Regions from separate parts of the Pseudomonas sp. GW821-FHT09C09 genome, predicted to be linked through region 2. Evidence: predicted binding sites of a transcription regulator. Region 2 holds the regulator's gene; each other region holds the start of a gene.

The links. Region 2 encodes sigma-54, which starts transcription at its own class of promoters, with help from an activator protein. Its sites were predicted from a motif close to ANTGGCATNNANNTTGCTNT; they were not measured.
Region 1: the regulator sigma-54 is predicted to act here: its motif matches at 2,852-2,871, upstream of glnA (glutamate--ammonia ligase).
Region 3: the regulator sigma-54 is predicted to act here: its motif matches at 6,837-6,856, upstream of glnK (P-II family nitrogen regulator).

What each region holds. Positions count from the first base shown of each region.
Region 1 covers NZ_JBWKPF010000004.1:411,452-419,159, reverse strand. The annotation lists gene AC07NR_RS15370 (DUF4124 domain-containing protein) at 78-701, opposite strand; gene AC07NR_RS15365 (DUF4124 domain-containing protein) at 698-1,207, opposite strand; gene glnA (glutamate--ammonia ligase) at 1,351-2,757, opposite strand; gene thiI (tRNA uracil 4-sulfurtransferase ThiI) at 3,086-4,540, shown strand; gene typA (translational GTPase TypA) at 4,680-6,500, shown strand; gene AC07NR_RS15345 (YkgJ family cysteine cluster protein) at 6,615-7,052, opposite strand; gene AC07NR_RS15340 (glycogen/starch/alpha-glucan phosphorylase) at 7,311-7,708, shown strand, end outside.
Region 2 covers NZ_JBWKPF010000008.1:151,279-158,986, forward strand. The annotation lists gene AC07NR_RS23635 (superoxide dismutase) at 1-481, shown strand, start outside; gene AC07NR_RS23640 (ZIP family metal transporter) at 512-1,405, shown strand; gene AC07NR_RS23645 (HPr family phosphocarrier protein) at 1,444-1,719, opposite strand; gene rapZ (RNase adapter RapZ) at 1,735-2,592, opposite strand; gene ptsN (PTS IIA-like nitrogen regulatory protein PtsN) at 2,595-3,059, opposite strand; gene hpf (ribosome hibernation-promoting factor, HPF/YfiA family) at 3,071-3,379, opposite strand; gene AC07NR_RS23665 (RNA polymerase factor sigma-54) at 3,453-4,946, opposite strand; gene lptB (LPS export ABC transporter ATP-binding protein) at 5,133-5,858, opposite strand; gene lptA (lipopolysaccharide transport periplasmic protein LptA) at 5,858-6,403, opposite strand; gene lptC (LPS export ABC transporter periplasmic protein LptC) at 6,390-6,962, opposite strand; gene AC07NR_RS23685 (KdsC family phosphatase) at 6,971-7,495, opposite strand; gene AC07NR_RS23690 (KpsF/GutQ family sugar-phosphate isomerase) at 7,496-7,708, opposite strand, start outside.
Region 3 covers NZ_JBWKPF010000003.1:357,911-365,618, reverse strand. The annotation lists gene lysA (diaminopimelate decarboxylase) at 1-609, shown strand, start outside; gene dapF (diaminopimelate epimerase) at 614-1,444, shown strand; gene AC07NR_RS11360 (DUF484 family protein) at 1,458-2,183, shown strand; gene xerC (tyrosine recombinase XerC) at 2,186-3,085, shown strand; gene AC07NR_RS11350 (HAD family hydrolase) at 3,082-3,786, shown strand; gene sutA (dormancy-specific transcriptional regulator SutA) at 3,852-4,178, opposite strand; gene AC07NR_RS11340 (secondary thiamine-phosphate synthase enzyme YjbQ) at 4,281-4,706, opposite strand; gene AC07NR_RS11335 (ammonium transporter) at 4,922-6,259, opposite strand; gene glnK (P-II family nitrogen regulator) at 6,297-6,635, opposite strand; gene AC07NR_RS11325 (accessory factor UbiK family protein) at 7,049-7,309, shown strand; gene AC07NR_RS11320 (HigA family addiction module antitoxin) at 7,682-7,708, opposite strand, start outside.

The DNA of each region.
Region 1 (7,708 bases), on a different contig from region 2:
CTTTCGAACCAAAATGGGTTGGATTGTGAGTACGGTGCAGACTGTTGCACCAATATAGTGCGCAAAGCTGAACGGCGTTAGAAGAAACGCAGGAAGGGGTTTTTCGGTTCGGCGGGTTTGTCTTTCAGCGGGCATTCCGGGCGAACGCCGTAGTCGTCAGTGGTGCAGGGTTTGACCTGGCGCTTCTGTGCCAGCGAAATGCGCTGCATATGGAACGGCTGATTGGCGGTGCGCTCCACGATGCGATCCTGCGCATCAAGGATCTCCACCGACAGGTTATGGCTGCCGCGATCGATATTGCTCAGCGGGAACACCGGGCTCAGTCCGGGTTCGCCGGTGGGCTGGCCGTCCAGCAACAGGCGATAGCGATGACCTTTTTGCAGGCCGGGTTCGCTGGTGATGCTGACGATCAATTCGCCGGCGCTGCTGCGAATGGTCGCGTCCGGCTCGGGAACCAGCACCCGCAGCATGTCGTAGCGGAACAGCGGTTGCTCCGCTGATTTTTTGGCCTTGGTGATGGGCGCCGCCCCGGTCGGGTTCGAGGCCATGCGATTGCTGGTGGCCAGCGGCACACGCTTGGCGTTGCCACGGGGTTGATCGGTGTAGACGCGATTACCCTGCGAATCGACGTACGTGAAGACCTCGGCGGATGCGCCAAGCGCAAACAGGGCCAGACACACAGCGATCAATCCGCGAGTCATGGCTTGTGCACCCGTTGCACAGCGAAAACCACAGCAGGGCTCTGCTGAATGATCGCCTCGCCATCGATCACCTGAACCGCCAGCCGATGCTCGCCCCGGTCGACGTTCACCAGTTGCAGGATCGGCACATTGCTTGGCTGACCGTAAGGTGCGTCGTCCAGCAACAGGCGCAATTGATGCGGCGGTTGCAGGCGCGGCTTGATCAGTACGCTGACGGTGAACGTGCCGTTGTTGGCGCGCAGGGCTTCTTCGGTGGGCAGGCCGGTCAGCTCCAGCACCTCATAGGCATTGCGCGCAGGCGCACGGCTGGCCGTGTCCGGTGACGGCGCACTCGGTGCCTGAGGCTGGACACTGTTGAGCGGCGGCAACTCCACCGCCTGTGCCTTCATGCCGTCCGGCGAGTGATCGCTGTACACCGTGTTGCCGTTGGCGTCGGTGAACTTGTAGATCTGCGCGGCGGCGGGCAGGGCGATCAGCATCAGGATGTAGAGAAAGGTGCGACCCATGAAATCGACCGGAAAAGAAAACGATGGGTTGCAGCATAGGCCAGTCGGGCGGGGATGGCTCGGGCGGTAAACATCCGGGCAATAAAAAAGGCCTCCCGAAGGAGGCCTCTTTTTGTCACGCCGCGTAGTGCAGCGCTACCGGATCAGCAGCTGTAGTACAGCTCATATTCCAGTGGGTGTACGAAGGTGCGGACCTTGATTTCTTCTTCGGATTTCAGAGCGATGTAGGCATCGATGAAGTCGTCGGAGAATACGCCGCCCTTGGTCAGGAACGCGCGGCCCTTGTCCAGCTCTTCCAGGGCTTCTTTCAGGCTGCCGCAAACTTGCGGGATCTCTTTCGCCTCTTCAGGCGGCAGGTCGTACAGGTTTTTGTCAGCGGCATCGCCTGGGTGGATCTTGTTCTGGATACCGTCCAGACCGGCCATCAGCAGTGCTGCGAAAGCCAGGTACGGGTTGGCAGCCGGATCCGGGAAGCGTGCTTCGATACGACGGCCGCGTGGGCTGTTGACGTAAGGAATACGGATCGAGGCGGAGCGGTTGCGAGCCGAGTAGGCCAGCATCACCGGAGCTTCGAAACCTGGCACCAGACGCTTGTAGGAGTTGGTGGCCGGGTTGGTGAAGCCGTTCAGGGCCTTACCGTGCTTGATGATACCGCCGATGAAGTACAGGGCGGTTTCGGACAGGCCGGCATAGCCTTCGCCAGCGAAGGTGTTCTTGCCATCTTTGGCGATGGACATGTGAACGTGCATACCCGAGCCGTTATCGCCGTACAGAGGCTTCGGCATGAAGGTCGCGGTGCGGCCGTAGGCATCGGCCACGTTGTGGACAACGTATTTCAGAGTCTGAACTTCGTCAGCTTTCTTCACCAGGGTGTTGAACTTGACACCAATTTCGTTTTGACCGGCAGTTGCCACTTCGTGGTGGTGAACTTCAACGGTCTGACCCATTTCTTCCAGTGCGTTGCACATGGCGGTACGGATTTCGTGGTCGTGGTCGAACGGCGGAACCGGGAAGTAGCCGCCTTTCACGCCTGGACGGTGGCCCTTGTTGCCGCCTTCCACGTCCTGGTCGGACATCCACGAGCCTTGCTCGGAGTAGATCTTGAACATCGAGCCGGAGATGTCGGACTTGAACTTCACTTCGTCGAAGATGAAGAACTCAGGCTCTGGACCGGCGAATACGGTGTCACCGATACCGGTGGTCTTCAGGTATTCCTCGGCGCGGTGGGCGATGGCGCGCGGGTCGCGATCATAACCTTGCATGGTCGAAGGTTCGATGATGTCGCAGACCAGGATCAGGGTCGGCTCTTCGGTGAACGGATCCAGAACGGCGGTTTCGTCGTCCGGCAGCAGGATCATGTCGGAGGCTTCGATGCCTTTCCAGCCAGCGATGGAGGAACCGTCGAACATCTTGCCAACTTCGAAGAAGTCGTCTTCCAGCGCATCGCGAGCCGGCATGGTCACGTGGTGCTGAGTGCCTTTGGTGTCCGTGAAGCGCAGATCAATCCACTTGACGTCATGATCTTTGATGAGTTGAACCGACTTCGACATAGTGTCCTCCGGGTGGCTTAGGGCTGGTAGTGGATGCCCTTAAATGTTGGTGATGCCGGCGCGAATACTCTGCCAAGGCAACCTGCCTCACAAGGGAGCAAATTGCATGCCAGTGCCCCAGCATGGGTTTTTTGCCCCAAATTCACGCTTATTAAGGTGCGAAACGCATAAAGGCTGAAAATCTCGCCCTTTAATGTAGCGTCATAAGTCGAAAATGACCCGTTTTGGTGCATACAAAACCTTCTGCACATTAACTGGTTAAACCTTGAGCAATTTCCGCTATAATCCGCGCCCCCCTTTTTCGGCTGGCCCAGCGCGCGCTGTTTTCATGAAACTAATCGTAAAAGTCTTCCCCGAGATCACCATCAAAAGCCGACCTGTCCGGACGAAATTCATCCGCCAGCTGGCCAAGAACATCCGCACCGTGCTCCGCGACCTGGACCCGGCCGTGGTGGTGAACGGTGTGTGGGACAATCTCGAGCTGGAAACCCGCGTGACCGATCCCAAGGCCCTGAAAGAGATGGGCGAGCGCCTGACCTGCATGCCGGGCATCGCGCACTTTCTGCAGATCGACGAGTACCCGCTGGGCGACTTCGACGACATCACCGAGAAGTGCAAGCAGCACTATGGCGATGCACTGGCCGGGAAGATTTTCTCGGTGCGCTGCAAACGTGCGGGCAAGCATGCATTCAGCTCGATGGACGTCGAAAAATACGTCGGCAGCAAGCTGCGCCGTGAGTGCGGTGCCGCCGGAATCGACCTGAAAGCGCCGGAAATCGAAGTCCGCATCGAAGTTCGCGACAAACGGTTGTTTGTCATCCACAGCCAGCACAATGGCATCGGCGGCTATCCGCTCGGTGCGCTGGAGCAGACGCTGGTATTGATGTCCGGCGGCTTTGACTCGACGGTTGCGGCCTACCAGATCATGCGTCGCGGCCTGATGGCGCACTTCTGCTTCTTCAATCTGGGCGGTCGTGCTCACGAATTGGGCGTGATGGAAGTCGCGCATTTCATCTGGAAGAAGTACGGCAGCTCGCAACGCGTGCTATTTGTCAGTGTTCCATTTGAAGAAGTCCTGGGCGAAATTCTCGGCAAGGTCGATAACAGTCATATGGGCGTCGTATTGAAGCGTATGATGTTGCGCGCGTCCTCGGCCATCGCCGAGCGCCTGCACATTGATGCGCTGGTCACCGGCGAGGCGATCTCCCAGGTATCGAGCCAGACGCTGCCGAACCTGTCGGTGATCGACTGTGTGACCGACAAACTGGTCCTGCGTCCGCTGATCGTCGCCCACAAGCAGGACATCATCGACACGGCCAACGAGATCGGCACCGCCGATTTCGCCCGGCACATGCCGGAGTACTGCGGGGTCATTTCGGTCAACCCGAAGACCGCCGCCAAGCGTGGCCGGGTCGAGCACGAAGAGCAGGAATTCGACATGGCGGTGCTCGAGCGTGCGCTCGCAAACGCCAGACTGGTGCCGATCGATCGGGTGATCGACGAATTGGGCCAGGATTTGCAAATCGAAGAAGTCAGCGAGGCACTGGCCGGCCAGATCGTCATCGACATCCGTCACCCGGATGCCGCCGAGGATGAGCCGCTGGAACTCGAGGGCATAGAAGTACAGACGATGCCGTTCTATGCAGTGAACGCACGTTTCAAGGAACTGGACCCTACTCGCCAGTACCTGCTGTATTGCGACAAAGGCGTGATGAGTCGCCTGCATGCTCACCATTTGCTCAGTGAGGGGCATGCCAATGTGCGCGTTTATCGACCGAGCTAAGTGCCCGGGGCTGTTTGCCTGTGGCCTGCGTCACCGGCCCCCCGACACCGCCGTCAAGCTGTAACGGCCATGCCGGACACTACTGCTAATCGCTGCCAAGACTTGTCAGCAAACCGAATCCTCTGATCGAGATACACAAGTGATCGAAAATCTACGCAACATCGCCATCATTGCCCACGTTGACCATGGTAAGACCACCCTGGTAGACAAACTCCTGCGTCAATCCGGCACCCTGGAGCGCAACGAGCTCAACGACGAGCGCGTGATGGACTCCAACGACCAGGAAAAAGAGCGCGGCATTACCATTCTGGCGAAAAACACCGCCATCAACTGGAACGGCTACCACATCAACATCGTGGACACCCCGGGCCACGCCGACTTCGGCGGCGAAGTTGAACGCGTTATGTCCATGGTTGACTCCGTGCTGCTGCTGGTCGACGCTCAAGACGGCCCAATGCCGCAAACCCGTTTCGTGACCAAGAAGGCTTTCGAAGCCGGCCTGCGTCCGATCGTGGTGATCAACAAGGTTGACCGTCCGGGCGCGCGTCCTGACTGGGTTCTGGACCAGATCTTCGATCTGTTCGACAACCTGGGCGCCACCGAAGAACAACTGGACTTCCAGGTTGTTTACGCTTCGGCCTTGAACGGCATCGCCGGTCTGGACCACACCGCCATGGGCGAAGACATGACCGCGCTGTACCAAGCGGTTGTCGACCACGTTCCAGCTCCGGCTGTTGACCGTGACGGTCCGTTCCAGATGCAGATCTCCGCTCTGGACTACAACAGCTTCCTGGGTGTTATCGGTGTTGGCCGTATCGCTCGTGGTCGCGTCAAGCCGAACACTCCGGTTGTCGCTATCGACGCCAACGGCAAGCGCCGCAACGGCCGTATCCTGAAGCTGATGGGTCACCACGGTCTGCACCGCGTTGACGTTGAAGAAGCAGCTGCGGGCGACATCGTCTGCATCAGCGGTTTCGACGAACTGTTCATCTCCGACACCCTGTGCGACATCAACACCGTCGAGGCGATGAAGCCTCTGACCGTTGACGAGCCAACCGTTTCCATGACCTTCCAGGTAAACGACTCGCCATTCTGCGGTAAAGAAGGCAAGTTCGTGACCTCCCGTAACATCAAGGATCGTCTGGACAAAGAGCTGCTGTACAACGTTGCACTGCGCGTTGAAGAAGGCGACTCGGCTGACAAGTTCAAGGTATCCGGCCGTGGTGAGCTGCACCTGTCGGTACTGATCGAAACCATGCGTCGCGAAGGCTTCGAGCTGGCCCTGGGCCGTCCTGAAGTGATCATCCGTGAAGTTGACGGCGTGAAGCAGGAACCGTTCGAAAACGTGACCATCGACATCCCTGAAGAATCCCAGGGCAAGGTCATGGAAGAAATGGGTCTGCGTAAAGGCGACCTGAGCAACATGGTGCCGGATGGCAAGGGCCGTGTTCGTCTGGAATACAACATCCCTGCTCGCGGTCTGATCGGTTTCCGTAACCAGTTCCTGACCTTGACCAACGGTGCTGGCATCCTGACTTCGATCTTCGATCGTTACGCTCCAGTGAAGTCGGGCCACATGTCCGGCCGTCAGAACGGCGTTCTGGTTTCGGTTGAAACCGGCAAGGCACTGACCTACTCCCTGGAAACCCTGCAGGCTCGTGGCAAGCTGTTCGTAGAACACGGCCAGGAGATCTACAACGGTCAGATCGTTGGTCAGAACTCCCGCGACAACGACCTGGGTGTGAACCCAACCAAAGGCAAGAAGCTCGACAACATGCGTGCTTCGGGTAAAGACGAAACCATCGCTCTGGTCCCACCTGTTCGCTTCACCCTGGAACAGGCTCTGGAATACATCCAGGAAGACGAGCTGTGCGAAGTTACTCCTAAGTCCATCCGTCTTCGCAAGAAGATCCTGGACGAAAGCGAGCGTACCCGCGCTGCCAAGAAAGCCAAGGCGTAATTTAGCCCAGGCTTGAAAAAACGCCCCCGGTCGAGAGACCGGGGGCGTTTTTTTTTGTTCGGGCTTTTTTGATATCTCGTTCCCACGCAAAGCGTGGGGACGATCAAGGGCCGATCAGAACTTCTCGATCGACCGCGAATTCTGCACCCGCTCCACTTCCTTCGGCTTGTACGCGCAATATCCCGGGCGCGGGCCGATCTTCGGGTGGTTGCGGCAGGTGTCCGGGCGCTTGTCATAAATGGTGCACAACCGGCTCTTGCGATCCAGGTAGTAGCAATCGTTGTTGCTCATGCGCTGCAGGGTGAAGATCCCCGACTTCTGGTTGAAGCGCTCCACCAGACCTTCCTTTTGCAGGCGCTTGGCGATGTTCTTCGGCGGGTCGCCCAGTTCGAACTCGTCGACCACACCGATGCGCACCAGATCCTTGATCTTGACTTCGACCGGCAGCGTGCAGCAGCTGGAAACGCACGAGCCGCACATCGGGGCCGAATATTTGGCCCAGGTATCGAGACGGTCGATCTCGGCTGCGGCGATCAGGTTGGGCTTCATCATCGGGGTTTACCAGGCGTGTGCATCAGGGCGCGCGATCATACCGGGACTGGTGGATTTTTGAACAACCTTTCGCCAGATTTTTTCTTTCTGTCATCACCGGGGCCGACAATTCGGCACGGCCCCTGCATTCATTCAGGCATTCGCCAAGGTATTGCCGAACGATCCCGCACTCTCAGGAAAAACTGCCGAACCAGAGCCGCCACCGTCGGTCAGACCGTCTAGGCTCTGACAATTCCCCGCTCGCTCGAGGTCCTATCGATGACTCAAGAACCACTAGTTCGCGAAGCAGAGGTGGCCGCATTCCGCGACGCCGTCCTGACCAAACTCACCTACGCGGTGGGCAAAGACCCGGATCACGCCTTCGACCATGACTGGTTCGAAGCCATCGCCCTGGCGGCCCGGGACCACATGGTCGAGCACTGGATGGACCACACCCGGCAGATCTACCGCAAAGGTCAGAAGCGGGTGTATTACCTCTCGCTGGAATTTCTCATCGGCCGTTTGCTGTACGACAGCCTGAGCAACCTCGGCCTGCTCGACGTTGCCCGTGAGGCACTGACCGAACTGGGTGTGGATCTGGAGCGCATCCGCTTGCTGGAGCCCGACGCCGCGCTGGGCAACGGCGGCCTCGGACGGCTGGCGGCGTGCTTCATGGA
Region 2 (7,708 bases):
GGGCACGGAATACGCCGAGTGGCCGGTGGAAAAACTGGTGGCCAGCGTTCAGCAACTGCCGGAAAAGCTGCGTGCGGCGGTGATCAATCAGGGCGGCGGTCATGCCAACCATTCACTGTTCTGGGAAGTGATGCTGCCAGGTGGTGGCGGCAAGCCGGACGGCGCGCTGGCCAGGGCGATCGATGAGCAGCTCGGCGGCCTCGACAGCTTCAAGGAAGCCTTCACCAAGGCAGCCTTGACCCGCTTCGGCAGCGGCTGGGCGTGGCTCAGTGTCACCCCCGACAAGAAACTGGTGGTGGAAAGCAGCGGCAACCAGGACAGCCCGCTGATGAACGGCAACACACCGATTCTCGGACTCGACGTGTGGGAACACGCCTACTACCTGCGTTATCAGAACCGCCGCCCGGAATACATCAGCGCGTTCTACAACGTGATCAACTGGCCTGAAGTCGCTGCGCGTTATCAGGCTGCACTGGTTTAAGTCTCCTATAAAAACAATCCAGGGCTGACTATGGGCACTGAAACACTGGCGATCGGAAGCGGACGAATGTTTCGTTACGCATTCGGATCGCTGCTGCTGTTGGCGGGCATGAGCTTGCTGGTGGCTCACGGGCTGGAATGGCTGAACCTGGAGCCGAAACTGTCCCGGGCATTGCAGGGTGGTGCGATCTGCGCGCTCGGCACGGCACTGGGGGCGGTTCCGGTGCTGGTGATTCGCAATATGCCGCAGGCGCTGGGCGACACGCTGCTGGGTTTTGGTGCCGGCGTGATGCTGGCGGCGACCGCGTTTTCGTTGATCGTGCCGGGGATTGCCGCCGCCGAAAGCCTTGGGCTGAGTCCTTGGGGCGCCAGTGGCCTGATCTGTTTCGGCATCATGCTCGGTGCTTTCGCTCTGTATCTGGTGGACCGCAGGCTGTCCGGCGCTTCACCGGAAATGCTCATCGGCACCGTCGAGCATCCGGTTATCCCGCCGCGAATCTGGCTGTTCGTGTTTGCCATCATTGCCCATAACATTCCGGAAGGCATGGCCGTCGGCGTCTCTGCGGGTGGCGGCATGCCGGACGCTGACAGCCTGGCGATGGGGATCGCCTTGCAGGATGTGCCGGAAGGGCTGGTGATTGCGCTGGTGCTGGCCGGGGCGGGGATGTCGCGGGTCAAGGCGTTTCTGATCGGGGCGGCGTCAGGTCTGGTCGAGCCGGTGTTCGCACTGCTGTGTGCGTGGCTGGTCAGTCTGGCGGAATTGTTGTTGCCCCTCGGATTGGCGCTGGCGGCCGGGGCAATGTTGTTGGTGGTGACCCACGAAGTGATCCCGGAATCGCGACGCAATGGTCACGACAAGCTGGCGAGCCTGGGATTGCTGATCGGCTTCTGCCTGATGATGGTGATGGACACGGCGTTGGGATAAGTGTGGCGAGAGACGTATCTCTCGCCACAAAGGACCTTTCAACCGCCTTCGTCGAAGTAGTTGTTGATCAGTGCCACCAGAGCATCCATGGCTTCCTGTTCCTGATGGCCTTCGGTGCTCAGATGGATCTTTGTGCCCTTGCCGGCAGCGAGCATCATCATCGCCATGATGCTTTTGCCATCTACCGTGGTTTCCGGGGTGCGACCCACTCTGATCGTGCAGTCGGGATACTGACCCGCCACGCCCACGAACTTTGCCGACGCCCGGGCATGCAGGCCCAGCTTGTTGATGATTTCGATTTCCAGAGCAGGCATCGCGGTGTGAATCCTTTAGCTGAGGTCGCGGTGGCGAACCTGGACGTTCTTCAGGGTTTTCTGCAGGGCCTGACCCAGGCGTTCGGTCAGGTAGACGGAACGGTGATGTCCGCCGGTGCAGCCAATGGCAATGGTCACGTAGGCACGGTTGCTCGCAGCGAAGCGCGGCAACCATTTGAACAGATACGCATAGATGTCCTGGAACATCTCTTCCACTTCCGGCTGTGCCGCCAGGTACTCGGCTACCGGCTCATCGAGCCCGGATTGCGCACGTAATTCCGGTTTCCAGTACGGGTTGGGCAGGCAGCGTACATCGAACACCAGATCCGCATCCACCGGCATGCCGCGTTTGAAACCGAACGACTCCACCAGAAACGCCGTACCCGGCTCCGGCTGGTTCAACAGCCGCAGCTTGATGGTGTCGCGCAACTGGTACAGGTTCAGATTGGTGGTGTTGACCTTCAGGTCGGCCAGATCGGCAATCGGGCCCAGAAGGGCTGTTTCATCGTTGATGGCTTCAGCCAGCGAGCGGTTGGCACTGCTCAGCGGGTGACGGCGACGGGTTTCCGAGAAGCGCTTGAGCAGGGTTTCTTCATCGGCATCCAGATACAGAACATCGCACTGGATGTGCCGGCTGCGGACTTCCTCGAGCAACTCCGGAAAGCGCGAAAGGTGGCTTGGCAGGTTGCGCGCGTCGATCGATACCGCGACCAGTGGCTGAGACAGTTCCGTATGAATCAGGGCGCGTTCTGCCAGTTCCGGCAGCAGGCCCGCCGGCAGATTGTCGATGCAGTAGTAGCCGTTGTCCTCAAGGACATCCAGGGCTGTGCTTTTGCCCGAGCCGGAGCGGCCACTGACGATGATCAAGCGCATGTTTAGTGCCCGTTTTGCTCGTCCAGGACAACCTGATACAAGGCTTCGTTGGTGGTGGCGCGACGCAGTTTTTCGCGTACTTCCTTGCGATCGAGCATGCTGGCGATCTGGCGCAGCAGTTCCAGGTGTGCATCGGTGGCAGCTTCCGGGACCAGCAGCACGAACAGCAGGTCCACCGGTGCGCCATCGATGGCATCGAAATCGATAGGTGCTTCAAGGTGCATCAAGGCACTGATGGGGGATTCACAACCCTTGAGGCGGCAATGGGGAATGGCGATGCCGTTGCCAAAACCGGTCGAACCGAGTTTTTCACGGGCAATCAGCGCCTCGAAGACATCTTGCATCTCCAGATCCGGTTTTTCCCGGGCGATCAGGTTGGCAATTTGTTCGAGGGCTTTCTTTTTACTGCCGCCCGGCACGTTCACCAGGGAACGGCCGGGGGTCAGGATGCTTTCAAGTCGGATCATGGGGGTGGGGGTTATCGACCGGTAGCGCCCTGAAGCAGGCTCTGGGTCTTTTCCTTATGCTTTTTGAGTTGTTTATCAAGCTTGTCGGTCAGCGCGTCGATCGCTGCGTACATGTCGGTATGTTCCGCGTTTGCGACGACCTCGTTGCCGGGAATATGCAGCGTGGCTTCGATTTTCTGCTTCAGCTTTTCGACGCACATCGTGACTTGCACGTTGGTGATCTTGTCGAAATGTCCCTCAAGCCTCTTGAGCTTCTGCTCAACGTATTCACGGAGAGGTTGGGTAACTTCCAGTTGGTGTCCACTGATGTTGACTTGCATACAGCTTCTCCTTCGTTGCCAGTGCATAAAGCGGCAGGCCGAAGAGCCTGCCACTGGAACGCTGTAACGTGGCTTACATCAACCGCTTGCGTTCGCTCGAAGGCGCGATCCCGAGGGATTCGCGGTACTTGGCGACGGTGCGGCGAGCCACCTGAATGCCTTGTGCCTCCAGTAAACCAGCGATCTTGCTGTCACTCAACGGCTTTTTCTGATTTTCCGCGGCGACCAGTTTCTTGATGATCGCGCGGATCGCCGTGGACGAGCATTCGCCGCCTTCGGAGGTGCTGACGTGGCTGGAGAAAAAGTATTTCAGTTCATATATGCCCCGGGGGGTATGCATGAATTTCTGCGTGGTCACCCGGGAAATCGTCGACTCGTGCATGCCGACTGCCTCGGCGATGTCATGCAGCACGAGTGGTTTCATCGCTTCGTCGCCGTATTCCAGGAAGCCGCGCTGATGCTCGACGATCTGGGTGGCAACCTTCATCAGGGTTTCGTTGCGGCTCTGCAGGCTCTTGATGAACCAGCGGGCTTCCTGCAACTGATTGCGCATGAAGGTATTGTCGGCGCTGGTGTCGGCGCGGCGGACGAAACCGGCGTATTGGGCGTTGACCCGCAGGCGCGGCACCGACTCCTGGTTCAGCTCGACCAGCCAGCGTTCGTTGTCTTTGCGCACGATGACGTCGGGCACCACGTATTCGGCTTCGGTGGATTCGATCTGTGAGCCGGGGCGCGGGTTGAGGCTCTGGACCAGTTCGATGACCTGGCGCAGTTCATCTTCCTTGAGCTTCATGCGGCGCATCAGCTGGCTGTAGTCGCGGCTGCCGAGCAGGTCGATGTAATCGGTGACCAGTCGCTTGGCTTCGGCCAGCCAAGGGGTCTTGGCCGACAGCTGGCGCAATTGCAGCAGCAGACATTCGCCCAGGTTGCGTGCGCCAATGCCGGCGGGTTCGAATTGCTGGATGCGGTGCAGGACGGCTTCGATCTCGTCCAGCTCGATGTCGAGCTCTGGATCAAAGGCGTCGAGGATTTCTTCGAGGGTTTCGTCGAGGTAGCCCTGATTGTTGATGCAATCGATCAGGGTCACGGCGATCAGGCGATCGGTGTCGGACATCGGCGCCAGGTTCAACTGCCACAGCAGGTGGCTTTGCAGGCTTTCGCCGGCGGAGGTGCGGGTGGTGAAATCCCACTCGTCGTCATCACTGCTCGGCAGGCTGCTGGCGCTGGTCTGATAGACGTCTTCCCAGGCGGTGTCGACAGGCAGTTCGTTGGGGATTCGCTCGTTCCATTCGCCGTCTTCGAGATTGTCGACCGTCGGCGCGGTTTCCTGGTAGGAAGGTTCCTGGATCTCGGTATTGGGCTTCTGTTCGGCGTTGTCGGCCAGCGGGTCGGAATTGTCGAAGTCGTCGCCGTCTTCCTGGCGTTCGAGCATCGGGTTGGATTCCAGAGCCTCCTGGATTTCCTGTTGCAGATCCAGGGTCGACAATTGGAGCAGGCGGATGGCCTGTTGCAGCTGCGGTGTCATCGTCAGCTGCTGGCCCATTCTCAAGACTAGCGATGGTTTCATGGCAGGGGCTTAACACCTTATTCGCCGGCGCTATGCGCCATCCACTACAGGGCGCCGAGGCGCCAAACTTAAGCAAATTATATGCCTGAAACTGTCGTGTTTGCCTAGAGCGCTGTAACAATAAAAGCGTATAAAAACGCGCTTCAACGTTACAGCACCCGGACGGCTGGTCGAATGCTGTCGCGCTTACAGGCGGAACTCGTGACCCAGATACACTTCCTTCACCAGATCGTTGGCGAGGATGGTCGCGGAGTCGCCTTCGGCGATCAGCTGGCCGTCATTGACGATGTACGCCGTTTCGCAGATATCCAGCGTCTCGCGGACGTTGTGGTCGGTGATCAGTACACCGATGCCCTTGGCCTTGAGATGGTGAATGATCTGCTTGATGTCGCCCACGGAGATCGGGTCGACACCGGCGAACGGTTCGTCGAGCAGGATGAATTTCGGTGCGGTGGCCAGTGCGCGGGCGATTTCCACCCGGCGACGTTCGCCACCGGACAGGCTCATGCCGAGGTTGTCGCGGATATGGCTGATGTGGAATTCCTGCAGCAGGCTTTCCAGCTCCTTGCGACGGCCGGCCTTGTCGAGCTCCTGACGGGTCTCGAGGATGGCCATGATGTTGTCGGCCACCGACAGCTTGCGGAAGATCGAGGCTTCCTGCGGCAGATAGCCGATACCGGCCTTGGCGCGGCCGTGCATCGGCTGGTGGCTGACGTCCAGGTCGTCGATCAGCACGCGACCCTGATCGGCCTGCACCAGGCCGACGATCATGTAGAAGCAGGTGGTCTTGCCGGCGCCGTTGGGGCCGAGCAGACCGACGATCTGACCGCTGTCGATCGACAGGCTGACGTCACGCACGACCTGGCGGCTTTTATAGGCCTTGGCCAGGTGCTGAGCTTTCAGGGTTGCCATTACTGGGTTTTCTCGTCGGTTTTCTTCTTCGGCTGGATCACCATGTCGATGCGCGGACGCGTTTCGGTGACCTTGTTGCCGGTAGCGCGACCGGCGCTGGCGAGTTTTTTCACCGTGTCATAGACGATCTTCTCGCCCTGAGTGGTGTTGTTGTCCTTGTCGACGACCTTGGCCTTGTCGATCAGTACGACGCGGTTTTGCTGCGCGTGGTACTGAATGGTCACGCCCCAACCCTGGACGGGTTTGGTGTCGCCAGCGGTTTGCAGTTGTTCGAAATAGGCCAGGTTGCCTACCGAAGTCACCACGTCGATCTCGCCGGCCGGGTTGCGCGTCAGCGTTACGGTGTCGCCTTTGACGATCATCGAACCCTGGGTGATGATCACGGCGCCCTTGTAAGTGGCAACGCCATTCTTGTCGTCCAGCTGGGCATCGTCGGCCTGAATGCGGATTGGCTGCTCCTGATCGTTCGGCAGAGCCCAGGCGCTCACGCTTCCCAGTGCTGCGCCCAGACTGAGCAAAATAGGGAGGGTTTTAACGAGCCTCATACTGTCCTCTTACGTTCGATAGCAGGTGTATCCTGCTTTCCTTCAAATACGCTTTCATTCCCACGCCGGTCGATACACCGCCAGCGCCGTCGATTCTAACGGGTTGCTGGGTCTGCGCATATTGCTGCTGAGGGAACACCGTCATTCGGGTGCTGGTGATCAGGGTGTCGCGGTTCTTTTCATCGGTGCGCTTGACGCGAACCGAGTCGATCAGTTCGACCTCGGTGCCGCCGGAATTCACTTCACCGCGCTCGCTGGTCACGTGCCACGGGAAGTCGGTGCCGCGAAACATGTTCAGGTCGGGTTTGGTGACCAGTGTAATGTCGGTCGCCTTGACGTGCTCGGCCTTGTCGGAGGTCATTTCGTACTGCACCTTGCCGTCTTCCAGGTATTGCAAGGTGTGGGTGTTGGTCGCATACCAGTCGATCGGGCTCTCTTCTGCCGAGACAGGAGGCTTGTCGAGGAAGCGTTCCGGGCTGATGTTCCAGTAGCCGACCGCGCCGAAAATGGCGGCGATGCAACCGAACAGCAGGATGTTGCGAAACTTTTTGCTAAACATGGTTTGACTCACAGGTACGCATTGTTGGCGGCATCGAGGCTGCCCTGGGCGCGCAGGATCAGTTCGCAGAATTCACGGGCGGCGCCCTCGCCACCACGGGCCTGGGTAACGCCATGGGCATGCTCGCGCACAAAGGGGGCCGCGTTGGCCACCGCCATGCCAAGCCCCACCCGGCGGATCACCGGCAGGTCGGGCAGGTCGTCACCGAGATAGGCGACCTGTTCATAGCTTAGGCCCAGTTGCTCGAGAAGGCCGTCGAGGACGACGAGTTTGTCTTCACGGCCCTGAAACAGGTGCGGAATACCGAGATTTTTTGCCCGACGCTCGACCACCGGGGTCTTGCGACCGCTGATGATGGCGGTCTGTACGCCCGCGTTCATCAGCATTTTGATGCCCTGGCCGTCGAGTGTATTGAAGGTCTTGAACTCGCTGCCGTCTTCAAGGAAGTACAGGCGTCCGTCGGTGAGGACACCGTCGACGTCGAAAACCGCCAGTTTGATGGCTTTGCCGCGTTGCAGCAGATCGGTGCTCATTTACATCACTCCTGCGCGCAGCAGGTCGGAGAGGTTGAAGGCGCCGATCGGGCGATCGTCCTCATCCACGACGACAAGCGCGTTGATTCGATGGTCTTCCATGATTTTCAGGGCCTCGGCGGCCAGCATTTCGGCGCGGGCGGTCTTGCCGTGCACGGTCATCACCTGATCGATGGTCGCGCTGTGGATATCAATGCTGCGATCCAGTGTGCG
Region 3 (7,708 bases), on a different contig from region 2:
CTCGATCGCCTGCTCGATCTGGTGGATCGCCTGGGCGATTGCGGTATCCATCTGCGCCACATCGATCTCGGTGGTGGCCTGGGTGTGCGTTACCGCGATGAAGAGCCGCCATTGGCCGCCGACTACATCAAGGCCGTGCGCGAGCGTCTGGTCGGTCGTGACCTGGCGCTGGTGTTCGAACCGGGCCGCTTCATCGTCGCCAATGCCGGCGTGCTGCTGACCCAGGTCGAGTACCTCAAGCACACCGAGCACAAAGACTTCGCCATCGTCGACGCAGCCATGAACGACCTGATCCGCCCGGCCCTTTACCAGGCGTGGATGGACGTGACGGCGGTCAAGCCGCGCGACAGCGCCGCACGCAAGTACGACGTGGTCGGCCCGATCTGCGAGACCGGCGACTTCCTTGCCAAGGATCGCGAACTGGCGCTGGAAGAAGGCGACCTGCTGGCCGTGCATTCGGCCGGGGCCTACGGTTTTGTGATGAGCTCCAACTACAACACTCGCGGCCGCGCCGCCGAAGTGCTGGTAGATGGCGATCAGGTATTTGAAGTGCGTCGCCGCGAGACCGTGGCCGAGCTGTTTGCCGGCGAAAGCCTGCTGCCGGAGTAACCCCATGCTGCTGCGTTTTACCAAGATGCACGGCCTGGGCAACGACTTCATGGTCCTCGACCTGGTCAGCCAGCACGCGCACATTCAGCCCAAGCACGCAAAAATGTGGGGCGACCGGCACACCGGCATCGGTTTCGACCAGTTGCTGATCGTAGAGGCGCCGAGCAATCCGGACGTGGATTTCCGTTACCGGATCTTCAACTCCGACGGCTCCGAAGTCGAACAGTGCGGTAACGGTGCGCGCTGCTTCGCCCGCTTCGTGCTCGACAAGCGCCTGACCGCCAAGCGGCAGATCCGCGTCGAGACCAAGGGCGGCATCATCGAACTGGACGTGCGTAACGACGGCCAGATCGGCGTGAACATGGGCGCGCCGCGCCAGGTGCCGGCAGACATTCCGTTCCAGGCGACCGAGCAAGCTCTGAGCTATCAGGTCGATGTCGACGGTACGCCGGTCGAGCTGGCGGCGGTGTCGATGGGCAATCCCCACGCGGTACTGCGCGTGCAGGACATCAACACCGCACCGGTGCATGAGCTGGGGCCGAAGATCGAACACCATCCGCGCTTTCCGGCGCGGGTCAATGTCGGTTTTCTCCAGGTCATCGACCGTAACCGTGCACAACTGCGCGTCTGGGAACGCGGTGCCGGGGAAACCCAGGCCTGCGGCACCGGCGCCTGCGCTGCTGCTGTAGCTGCGATCAGCCAGGGGTGGATGGATTCGCCGCTATTGATCGACCTGCCGGGCGGGCGCCTGTCCATCGAATGGGCAGGCCCCGGCCAACCGGTGCTGATGACCGGTCCGGCAGTGCGTGTATACGAAGGACAAGTCCGTCTTTGAGTGAGCAGAAGCCATGACCGATAAGCCTCAGGTACCCGCCCGACAGTCCGGTGAAACAGCGTCCGAGAGCCTGGAGGCGGCAGCGGTTGCCGCGTACCTGGAGGCTCATCCGGACTTCTTCGTCGAGCACGAAGAGCTGCTGCCGTCCCTGCGCATCCCCCATCGTCGCGGCGACACCGTGTCGCTGGTCGAGCGCCAGATGTCCATCCTGCGCGACCGCAATATCGAGATGCGCCATCGCCTCTCGCACTTGATGGACGTGGCCCGGGACAATGATCGCCTGTTCGACAAGACCCGCCGCCTGATCCTCGCCCTGATGGACGCCGCTACACTGGAAGACGTGGTAATCAGCGTCGAAGACAGTCTGCGCCAGGACTTTCAGGTGCCCTTCGTCAGCCTGATCCTGCTCGGCGATAACCCGGCTCCGGTCGGCCGTTGGGTGACCCACGCCGACGCGCAGACTGCCATCGGCGGCCTGCTCACCGAAGGCAAGAGCGTCAGCGGCAGCCTGCGCGAACACGAGCTGGACTTCCTGTTCGGCGAAGAGCAGCGCAAGCAGATCGGCTCCACCGCCGTGGTCGCCGTCAGCCACCAGGGCATTCACGGGATCCTGGCCATCGCCAGCCGTGATCCGCAGCACTACAAGAGCTCGGTCGGCACGCTGTTCCTCAGCTACATCGCCGAAGTCATGGGCCGCGTACTGCCACGGGTCAACAGCTCCCTGCGCTCGGTACGCTGAGCATGGAACGACAACTGGATGCTTACTGCGAACACCTGCGCAGTGAGCGGCAGGTGTCGCCGCACACGCTGTCGGCCTATCGGCGCGACCTCGATAAAGTCCTCGGCTGGTGCAACAAACAGAACGTCGGCAGCTGGCAGGCCCTGGACATCCAGCGCCTGCGCAGCCTGATCGCCCGCCTGCATGCCCAGGGCCAGTCTTCACGCAGCCTTGCGCGTTTGCTCTCGGCAGTGCGCGGGCTCTATCACTATCTGAATCGCGAAGGCCTTTGCGATCACGACCCGGCCACTGGCCTGACACCGCCCAAAGGCGAACGCCGCCTGCCGAAAACCCTCGACACCGACCGAGCGCTGCAACTGCTTGAAGGCGCGGTCGAGGACGACTTTCTGGCCCGACGCGATCAGGCGATCCTGGAATTGTTCTACTCTTCAGGCCTGCGCCTGTCGGAACTGACCGGGCTCAATCTCGATCAGCTCGACCTCGCCGACGGCATGGTTCAGGTGCTCGGCAAAGGCAGCAAGACGCGTCTGTTGCCCGTCGGCAAAAAGGCCCGGGAAGCGCTGGAGCAATGGCTGCCGCTACGTGCATTGACCAACCCGGCGGACGACGCGGTGTTCGTCAGCCAGCAAGGCCGGCGCCTCGGCCCGCGAGCGATTCAGGTGCGGGTCAAACTGGCCGGCGAACGTGAACTGGGGCAGAACCTGCATCCGCACATGCTGCGGCACTCTTTCGCCAGCCACTTGCTGGAGTCCTCCCAGGACCTGCGGGCGGTGCAGGAACTGCTCGGCCACTCGGACATCAAGACCACCCAGATCTATACCCACCTGGACTTCCAGCATCTGGCGGCGGTCTACGACAGCGCCCACCCACGGGCCAAACGCATGAAAGGCGACGATTCATGAGCATCCAGTTGATCACCTTCGACCTCGACGACACCCTGTGGGACACCGCCCCGGTGATCGTCAGCGCCGAAGCGGTTTTGCGCCAGTGGCTGAGCGACCATGCACCGAAGCTGGGCGCGGTGCCGGTGGAACATCTGTGGTCGATCCGCGAGCGCGTGCTGAGCAGCGAACCGGGACTCAAGCACCGCATCAGCGCGCTGCGCCGGCGAGTGCTGTTCCATGCTTTGGAAGAGTCCGGATATGCCCACGGCGAAGCGTCGGAACTGGCGGACAAGAGTTTTGAGGTGTTTCTGCATGCCCGACATCAGATCGAGGTGTTCCCGGAAGTCGAGCCGATCCTGGAGACCCTCGCCAAACATTACGCCCTCGGCGTGGTCACCAACGGCAATGCCGATGTGCGTCGTCTCGGGCTGGCGGATTACTTCAAGTTTGCGCTGTGCGCCGAAGACATCGGCATCGCCAAGCCGGATGCGCGGCTGTTCCACGAAGCCCTGCAGCGTGGTGGGGTGAGTGCCGAAGCGGCGGTGCATATCGGCGATCATCCGGGAGATGACATTGCCGGAGCGCAGCAGGCGGGCTTGCGTGCGATCTGGTTCAACCCGGCAGGCAAGGTCTGGGAAGCGGAGCGCTTGCCGGATGCGGAGATTCGCAGCCTGAACGATCTGCCCGCCGTGCTCGCTCACTGGAACAGTCTCGGCTAGTTTTCTTTCGCCCATGAAAAAGCCCGCAGCGACGGCGGGCTTTTTCAGCAAGCAAGCGGCACGCCTCAGATAGGGCGGCTGCCGTACTTGTTGTCCGGCTTCTTGGGCGGATCGGCGACCACGTTGGCCTCCACTTCCTGCACTTTGCCGCCACGGGCAAGGAACTCTTCCATGGCCTTGGCCAGGGCGTCGCGCTCCTTGTTCTTGGCTTCGATGCTCGGCAACTCGTCTACCGACACCGCAGCCTTGGCCTTGCCTTTGGCAGCCGGGGCCGGCGTATCGTCACCGCCATCGTCTTCAGCAACGTCTTCCGCTGCCGCTTCCAGACCGTCTTCGGCCTCGTCTTCGTCGCCTACTTCGAGGTCGTCGTTTTCCAGATCATCGTCGCTCATGTTCTACCTCATGACTTGCGAAAAGCAGATTAGTTATAGACCAGCTTTGACGACTGTCGAAAGTCGCCGTAAAAAAATCAGTAACCATTGGTGACCAACGGTTTATGCCCCTTCACCGTGCAAGGTGGCGAGGACTTTGCGGGCACCGCCATGATCGCGATGCTCGCCCAGGTAAACGCCTTGCCAGGTGCCCAGTGCCAGTCGACCCGCCGTTACCGGCAAACTGATCTGGCAGCCCAGCACGCTGGCCTTGAAGTGCGCCGGGAGGTCGTCCAGGCCTTCGTCGTTATGCTCATAGCCGTCTGTTCCTTGTGGGATCAGACGATTGAAAAATCGTTCGAAGTCGCGACGTACCGCCGGATCGGCGTTCTCGTTGATGGTCAACGACGCCGAGGTATGCTGTAGCCACAAATGCAACAGACCGACCCGGCATGCCTTGAGTTCGGGCAGTCCGGCGAGCAACTCTTCCGTTACCAGATGAAAGCCCCGGGGCCGTGCCCGCAGGGTTATCAGAGTCTGTTGCCACATACAGTTCTCCGCACGTTCGGGGCGCATTCTAGCGCGCTCTGAAAAAAAACAAAGGCCCTAATATTCCTTCAATGATGTAAGCCATTGGCCGTAGAAAAACACCCGTCGTAAACACGACCAAAGCAGTACGAAAAATCCATTCAGCCACATCAGGGATGACAAATTCCGGACAAAAAAATGCCCGGCGAACCGGGCAAGTTTTTTGAGGCGCGTTCTTACAGGTTGTAGCCGCGCTCGTTGTGTTGTGCCAGGTCCAGGCCCACCGATTCTTCTTCCTCGGTGGCGCGCAGCCCCATCACGGCGTCCAGCACCTTGAGGATGATGAAGGTGACGATCGCGGTGTAGATCACCGTGAAGCCGACGCCTTTGCACTGAATCCACACTTGGGAGGCGACGTCGGTGACGGTGCCGAAACCACCCAGCGCCGGAGCGGCGAACACACCAGTGAGGATTGCGCCGAGGATACCGCCGATACCGTGCACGCCGAAGGCGTCCAGGGAGTCGTCATAACCGAGTTTGCGTTTCAGGCTGGTGGCGCAGAAGAAGCACACCACGCCAGCGGCCAGACCGATGATCAGCGAGCCCATCGGGCCCACGGTGCCGGCCGCCGGAGTGATCGCCACCAGACCGGCAACCACGCCCGAAGCGATACCCAGCGCACTTGGTTTGCCGTGGGTGATCCACTCGGCGAACATCCAGCCCAGTGCAGCGGCGGCGGTTGCGATCTGAGTGACCAGCATCGCCATGCCGGCGGTGCCGTTGGCCGCAGCTGCGGAGCCGGCGTTGAAGCCGAACCAGCCGACCCACAGCATCGCCGCGCCCATCAGGGTGTAACCGAGGTTGTGCGGCGCCATCGGGGTGGTCGGGAAACCTTTGCGCTTGCCCAGTACCAGGCACGCCACCAGACCGGCGATACCGGCGTTGATGTGCACCACGGTGCCGCCGGCAAAGTCGAGCACGCCCCAGTCGCCCAACAGCGAACCCGGACCGCTCCAGACCATGTGCGCAATCGGCGCATACACCAGGGTGAACCAGACGCCCATGAACACCAGCATCGCGGAGAACTTCATGCGCTCGGCGAAGGCACCGACGATCAGCGCCGGGGTGATGATGGCGAAGGTCATCTGGTAGGTAACGAATACCGCTTCAGGGAACAGCGCCGTCGGGCCGGTAATGCTGGCCGGGGTGACGCCTGCCAGAAAGGCCTTGCCGAAGCTGCCGACGAAGGAATTGAAGTTGACGACGTTGGCTTCCATCCCGGTGGTGTCGAACGCCATGCTGTAGCCATAAATGAACCACAGGATGGTGACCAGACCGGTAATGGCGAAGCACTGCATCATCACGGAAAGAATGTTTTTCGACCGCACCATGCCGCCGTAGAACAGCGCGAGGCCCGGAATGGTCATGAACAGCACGAGGGCCGTCGAGGTCAGCATCCAGGCGGTATCGCCGGAATTGAGGACTGGAGGCGCCACCGGATCTGCCGCCAAAGCCAGGCCGGGCATTACGATGGACAACAGGGCGCCTAGCCCTGCGAATTTACGCAGAGTCATATTGTTTTCTCCTGGGGCGTTGGGTTTGTGGCGGCGTTTAGATCGCGTCGGTATCGGTTTCGCCGGTACGGATGCGAATCGCCTGTTCCAGATTGACCACGAAGATCTTGCCGTCACCGATCTTGCCGGTGTTGGCAGCCTTGGTTATCGCCTCGATAACCCGATCCAGATCCTTGTCGTCGATGGCAACGTCGATTTTCACCTTGGGCAGAAAATCGACCACATACTCCGCGCCGCGATACAGCTCGGTGTGACCCTTCTGCCGGCCGAAGCCTTTGACTTCAGTTACGGTAATGCCCTGCACGCCGATTTCGGACAGCGACTCGCGCACGTCGTCCAGCTTGAACGGCTTGATGATGGCAGTGACTAGCTTCATGAAACTCTCTCCCGAATTGGTGGACTTGCCCCAGGAAAACAAACCCGACTCAAGTCTAAGCGCAGTGCCTGGCTTTGTAACGCATCGTCGGCCCTACCCGCCCGACTGACGCCAGCTAACCGCTCCCGACGAAACTCCCCGTCCCGTCCGGCGCACTGCATTCGTCACAGCGACTGCATCAGTGCATGGGTCACTACCGACTAAGCAGAAAGCTTGCCATCTCGCCAAAATCCCCTGATTTCAATCCCTTGGCCGCGACCGCCGATGCCATCACCGAAATGGCACACGGGATACGCACAACAACGGTGCGCAGCCGTCCGTCCCTTTGCGCGAAAAGCGTGCATCCGGGCCCGCGCGAATGACTATAGACACTGCGTGATACACTGCCGGCCATTGTTTCCAGGACATATCCCATGCTCGCGCCCAAAGACTTCCTCGACGCCCTGAGCGGCACCGCCTCCCGCCTGTTCAGCGGCGACACGCCATTGCCAAAAGCCGAAATCGAAAGCCAGTTCAAGATGCTGCTGCAAAGTGCCTTCAGCAAACTGGACCTGGTGAGCCGGGAAGAATTCGATAGTCAGATGGTGGTACTGGCGCGCACTCGCGCCCGGCTTGAGAGCCTTGAGGCGAAGGTGGCGGAGATGGAAGCGAAGTTGACGCCGCCGGCTGAGTGAGGCCTCATCCCAGCCTGCAACTGGTTGGCAAAAATTTCGCTGATGCTTGCGCCGGTGATCAAACCTGCATAACCTCGGAACACGCGAGTGTGTCCACTAAGGATGCGCAGGCCTTGGCCTCACCAAAGCTTGCAAATTAAAAACCGTCTCCTCAAGGCGGTTTTTTTTCGCCTCGAGATAAGTGCGGCCGGTGCGTGGGATGTTGTCGTTACGTGCGGACCAGCGCTCGAACCGAGTGGTCTGCTGGCGGGACGAGCATATTGGGTTTGGCTAAAAAGCAAAAAAGGCGTCCGTAGGACGCCTTTCAAATGTTTTCTGAGAAGTAGTCACAGCAACTGTTTAGCTCCCAGCCGTTCGACCTTGGGTTCAGAATCAAGCACAATGCGCCAGCCGCTCCAC